Regions from separate parts of the Pseudomonas sp. SG20056 genome, predicted to be linked through region 2. Evidence: predicted binding sites of a transcription regulator. Region 2 holds the regulator's gene; the other holds the start of a gene.

Region 1 (3,152 bases), 1.4 Mb from region 2:
GTTGTGGTGAGCGACGGCTGGCTGGGCGAGTTGCTCAATCATGCGCAGCGTCCTGAAGTTGGTGTCGTCGGCGGCAAACTGCTGAGCGGTGATGGGCGTATTGATCAAGCTGGCTTGCTGCTCGGGCTGCGCGGTCCTGCAGGCCGTATTTTTGCCGGTGAGGCAATGGACAGCGCGGGTTACCTGCAGCGTCTGCAGGTCGATCAGAACTACAGCGCCGTCAGCGATGCCTGCCTGATGGTCCGCGCTGACATCTATCATCAAGTGGGCGGGTTGGATACAACGCTGAGTGCCTACCGTGATGTCGATTTCTGCCTTCGGGTGCGTTCAGCGGGTTACCTGACCGTATGGGCTGCTCATGCGGTGTTAATGCATGACCATGTATACCGAGAGCCTGACGTGGCTGGGCAGGATGCTCTCTACGAACGTCACCTGCCCGATATTGCACGTGATCCTGCTTACAACCGTAATCTGGCGCTCAGCGGGCGCGGTTTTGATTTAGAAGCTGACGCCGGTTTGACCTGGCGTCCACTGAGCTGGCGCCCGCTGCCAGTGGTACTGGCGCATCCGGCGGATCCCTTTGGCTGCGGTAACTACCGTGTGATCAAACCGTTCTCGGCGCTTAAAGAGCACGGAATGGTCGATGGCATGATGTCTATTGGGTTGTTGCAGGTGCCGGATCTGGAGCGTCTTGATCCTGACGTGATTGTGCTGCAACGACAAATAGGTGATGAGCGGCTGGATGCGATGCGGCGGATCAAGAAGTTCTCGCGCGCTTTCACCATTTATGAGTTGGACGATTACCTGCCCAACCTGCCACTCAAAAGCGTGCATCGTCCGCAGATGCCAAAAGACATACTTAAGTCGCTGCGCAAGGGGCTGAGCTTTGTCGATCGCTTCACGGTATCCACTGCGCCGTTGGCTGAGGCCTTTGCCGGCTTGCATGGGGACATTCGGGTGATTGAGAACCGCTTGCCGGTGGATTGGTGGAGCGGCCTTTCATCCAAGCGACAACGCGGCAGGAAACCGCGCGTTGGTTGGGCGGGTGGTATCAGTCATACCGGTGATCTTGAGCTGATCACTGACGTGGTCAAAGAGCTGGCAGGTGAGGTCGAGTGGGTGTTTATGGGGATGTGCCCGGACCGAATTCGCCCTTATGTACATGAGTTGCATGCCGGCGTTGCAATTGATCTGTACCCAGCCGCATTGGCCCGGCTGGATCTGGATCTGGCTTTGGCGCCAGTCGAGCAGAACCTGTTCAATGAATGTAAAAGCAACCTGCGTCTTCTTGAGTACGGCGCGTGTGGTTTCCCGGTGGTTTGCAGTGACCTGGTGTGCTACCAGGGCGCACTGCCGGTAACTCGGGTGAAAAACCGTTTCAAGGATTGGGTCGACGCCATTCGTATGCACATCAGTGATCTGGAGGCGAGTGCCAGGATGGGCGATGAGCTGCGCCGTCAGGTGCAGGGTGGCTGGATGCTGGATGGGGCAAATATTGAGGCTTGGAGAGCCTCATGGTTGCCCGATTGATGCCGACAGCATGCTGCCGGTTTGTGTGGTGCATTAATAAAGCTGTTTTGGTACGTGAAAAAATCGGTATTTGCCGTCGGGATGTCGGCAGATACCAGATTTTTCTCGGTGTTGCCGCTTAAGTAATTGTTCTATCTGCGGAAAAAAAAATAGAACGAGTTGCTAAAGCTGTTCCTAAGGCCGCCGATATAAAGATCGAATGCGAACTTTATGGGGCGTCTGAGCAAAGCAGGCCCGAAGCTCGCAGGCTCAGACAAACTCAGTAGCACGGTCCTTTGGAGGCAAACACCATGGCCCTTACAGTCAACACAAACGTAGCGTCACTCAACACTCAGCGTAACCTCAACAGCTCATCCAAAGGCCTGGACACTTCGCTGCAGCGCCTGTCCACCGGCTTCCGCATCAACAGCGCCAAGGATGACGCCGCCGGTCTGCAAATTTCCAACCGCCTGACCAGTCAGATCAACGGTCTAAACGTTGCGACCCGTAACTCCAACGATGGCATTTCCCTGGCACAAACCGCTGAAGGTGCACTGCAGCAGTCGACTGGCATTCTGCAACGTATCCGTGACTTGGCTCTGCAGTCGGCTAACGGTTCCAACGGTGCGACTGAGCGTGCAGCTCTGCAAGGCGAAGTGTCGCAGTTGCAACAAGAACTGAACCGTATTTCTGAAACCACCAGCTTCGGTGGTCGTAAGATTCTTGATGGTTCTTTTGGTTCGCAAAGCTTCCAGGTGGGTGCAAACGCCTACGAAACCATCAGCGTTTCGATCGGTTCTGCAGCCACTGATCGTATCGGTATCAACCGCTTTACCACTGATGGTGCGGCCGCTGCTGCTACTGCTTCGGGTGCTGCGTTCAGTGCTACCTCGGGTAGTGCTTACGGTGATGCGTCCTTCAATATCAACTCCAAACTGTCCGACGGTGATGTAGCCATTGCCGGTACAGCCAGCGGTTCGGCGAGTGAAGTGGCTCGTGCCATCAACGCTAAGAGCGACGAAACCGGCGTAACTGCCAACGCTCGTACCGTTGCCACATTGGGTGGTATCACTGTCTCGGGTACTGTTTCTTTCGATCTGTCTGGCCTGACCAGCAAATCGCTTGATACTGACTCTGCCACTGTTTCTGCCGTAGTGAACGACCTGAGCAACCTGTCTTCCCTGGCTGATGCGATCAACCGTGAAACCGGTAAAACGGGTATTTCGGCTGTTTCCAAAGGCAGCACCATTGAGCTGACCAGCTCCCGTGGCGATGCGATCAGCATTAGCAACTACGCAGGCTCCGGTGGTGCAACCCTGCAGGCTAATAGCTTCGACGGTGAAGATGACGTGGGTACTGCAGCTACCATCGTGACTGGCGGAGGTGCGCGTGCTGACGGTCAAGTTCAGCTTGAAGCAGCTGATGCCTTCAGTGTGAATGGGATGAGTGGTGCTCTGGGTACTGATGGCTTCAGTGAGCTGGATGCGGTCAATACCATTGACATCGGTACGGCCACAGGTGCGCAGGACGCTCTGGGTATCATCAACGGTGCGATCTCTAACATCGATAGCCAGCGTGCCCAGCTTGGTGCTGTTCAGAACCGTTTCGAGAACACCATCTCGAACCTGCAGAACATTTCTGAG
Region 2 (3,152 bases):
CTGAACCTCGCCAGGCCTGGCGCATGGTGCTGGCGCACCTGGCTCACGCGATCAAAACGCCGAAGCAGGAACCGATGGAAGAGGGCGGCGTAATCGCCTTGGTAGGCCCTGCTGGCATGGGCAAAACCACTACTCTGGCCAAGCTGGCCGCGCGTTACGTGCTCAAGTACGGCGCCCAGCATATTGCCCTGGTCAGCCTGGACAGCTACCGCATTGGTGCTCAGGAGCAGCTCAAGACCTTGGGGCGTATTCTCAATGTCCCGGTAACGCTGGTTGACCCTGGTCAATCGTTGACTCAAGCCTTGGCTCCGCTGGCGCGCAAGCGGGTGGTGCTGATTGACACTGCCGGCCTGCCCGCCAATGACCCAGCCCTGCGCATGCAGCTGGAAACGCTGGCCAGCCGTGGTGTCAACGCAAAAAATTATCTGGTCATGGCCGCTACCAGCCAGGGCCAAGTGCTGAAAGCCGCCTACCATAGTTATAAGCGTTGCGGCTTGTCTGGCTGCATTCTGACAAAAGCGGATGAGGCCACCAGCCTGGGTGAGGTTTTAGGACTGGCTATTAGCCAGCGTCTACCGGTAGCCTATCTCGCTGATGGGCCACGCATTCCCGATGATTTGCAGATTCCACGCAGTCATCAATTGGTTAGCCGGGCCGTAGGGCTGCAGGCAACCCAGGATCCAAGCGAAGATACGATGGCGGAGATGTTTGCCGGGCTTTACCAGCAACCCGCACGACGCGTCAGTTAAGCGTCCTGCTGTTGGCAATGAACCGCGCTTAGCCAGCCAAGTGGCTCCAGTCGAAGTTAGACAAGGTGTGTAGAAATATGGGTATGCATCCCGTACAGGTGATTGCGGTGACCGGCGGCAAAGGTGGCGTCGGTAAGACCAACGTCTCGGTGAACCTGGCGTTGGCCCTGGCTGATCTCGGCCGTCGGGTGATGCTGATGGACGCCGACCTTGGCTTGGCCAACGTCGACGTGTTGTTGGGCCTCAGCGCCAAACGCACCCTGGAAGACGTCATCAGTGGCGAGTGCGAGCTGCGCGATGTGTTACTGCAGGGCCCTGGCGGCATTCGTATCGTGCCGGCAGCCTCGGGTATTCAGAGCATGGTGCAGCTGTCACCCATGCAACATGCGGGGCTTATCCAGGCGTTCAGCGATATCAGTGACAACCTCGACGTGTTGATCATCGACACCGCCGCGGGTATTGGTGACGGTGTTGTGAGCTTCGTGCGCGCTGCCCAGGAAGTGCTGGTGGTGGTGTGTGATGAGCCTACGTCGATTACCGATGCCTACGCGCTGATCAAATTGCTCAACCGCGACCACGGCATGAACCGTTTCCGCGTACTGGCCAATATGGCTCACAGCCCGCAGGAAGGTCGCAACCTCTTTGCTAAGCTGACTAAAGTCACTGATCGTTTTCTTGATGTTGCCCTGCAGTATGTAGGCGCAGTGCCGTATGACGAGTCAGTGCGCAAGGCCGTGCAGAAGCAGCGCGCGGTCTACGAAGCCTTCCCGCGCTCGAAGTGCGCGCTGGCGTTCAAGGCGATAGCCCAGAAAGTCGACGCCTGGCCGTTACCGGCTAACCCGCGCGGTCATTTGGAGTTTTTCGTTGAGCGTCTGGTGCAGCAACCGATCGCGGACACGGCCATATGACAGCAGCCTCTGGACTTCGTATGTATAGCAAGGCGCAGGCGCAGGATTCCCAGCACCAGTTGATCGAGCGCTACGCGCCCCTGGTCAAACGCATTGCCTATCACTTGCTGGCCCGTCTACCGGCCAATGTGCAGGTCGATGATCTGATTCAGGCCGGGATGATCGGTCTGCTTGAAGCGTCAAAAAAATACGACTCCAGCAAAGGTGCCAGTTTCGAGACGTTCGCCGGTATTCGCATTCGCGGCTCAATGCTTGATGAGGTGCGTAAAGGTGATTGGGCGCCACGTTCAGTGCATCGCAATAGCCGCATGGTTAGCGACGCAATTCGAATAATTGAGGCCAGAACCGGCAGAGACGCTAAAGATCAAGAGGTTGCGGCCGAACTCCAATTGAGTCTCGAGGATTACTACGGCATTCTTGGCGACACTTTAGGCAGCCGCCTGTTCAGTTTCGACGACCTGTTGCAGGACGGCGAGCACGGTGGGCTGGGTGAAGACGCTGGCAGCAACCACCTCGAACCTTCTCGTGATCTGGAAGATGAACGCTTTCAGGCGGCCCTGGCAGATGCCATTGCCAACCTGCCGGAGCGCGAGCGCCTGGTGTTAGCGCTATATTACGATGAAGAACTGAATCTTAAAGAGATCGGCGAGGTGTTGGGGGTTAGCGAATCACGTGTAAGCCAACTACACAGTCAGTGTGCCGCTCGTTTACGCGCTCGTTTGGGCGAGTGGCGTGCACATTGAGTTGTATTCGCTAGCGCTGGGCCGGTTTCACGATTAAAAGCGCACGCAGGTTGCTGTGTGCGTTTGGGACTGTACGGAGGTCGACTTGGACAAGAACATGAAAATCCTCATCGTTGATGACTTTTCAACGATGCGACGGATCATCAAGAACCTCCTGCGTGACTTGGGGTTCACCAACACAGCGGAAGCCGATGATGGCGTCACCGCGCTGCCCATGCTGCAGAGCGGCAGTTTCGATTTTCTGGTGACGGACTGGAACATGCCCGGCATGACGGGCATCGACCTGCTGCGCGCGGTACGTGCAGACGAGCGCCTGAAAACCCTGCCGGTGTTGATGGTCACCGCAGAAGCCAAGCGCGATCAGATCATTGAAGCAGCCCAGGCTGGGGTTAACGGTTATGTAGTCAAACCGTTCACTGCCCAGGTGCTGAAAGAGAAGATTGAAAAGATCTTCGAGCGGGTCAACGGCTGATGTTTGCCATGAGGGTGCTATGGAACATAAAGATTCCGTTCAGGGTGACCTTGAGTCGACCCTGAAACACAACGCTCGCCAACTGGTAGACAGCCTGGAACAAGGCAACTTTGGTGAAGCGGTACAGCTGATACATGAGCTCAACAAAGCGCGTGACCGTGGCCTGTATCACGAGGTCGGCAAGCTGACCCGTGAGCTGCATAACGCCATCGTCAATTTCCAGCTCGACCCCCGTGTGCCACATGCCACTGAGGTTTCGCAAATCACCGATGCCACCGAG

What was found. Region 2 encodes FliA, which starts transcription of late flagellar genes. Its sites were predicted from a motif close to CTAAAGTTTNNNNNNNNNNNGCCGNTAA; they were not measured.
Region 1: the regulator FliA is predicted to act here: its motif matches at 1,693-1,720, upstream of RHP75_RS14075 (flagellin).

Annotation. Positions count from the first base shown of each region.
Region 1 is NZ_CP134499.1:2,946,514-2,949,665, reverse strand. Features, by position in the region: gene RHP75_RS14080 (glycosyltransferase) at 1-1,530, shown strand, start outside; gene RHP75_RS14075 (flagellin) at 1,821-3,152, shown strand, end outside.
Region 2 is NZ_CP134499.1:1,526,521-1,529,672, forward strand. Features, by position in the region: gene flhF (flagellar biosynthesis protein FlhF) at 1-749, shown strand, start outside; gene fleN (flagellar synthesis regulator FleN) at 827-1,657, shown strand; gene fliA (RNA polymerase sigma factor FliA) at 1,654-2,400, shown strand; gene RHP75_RS07335 (chemotaxis response regulator CheY) at 2,498-2,872, shown strand; gene RHP75_RS07340 (protein phosphatase CheZ) at 2,892-3,152, shown strand, end outside.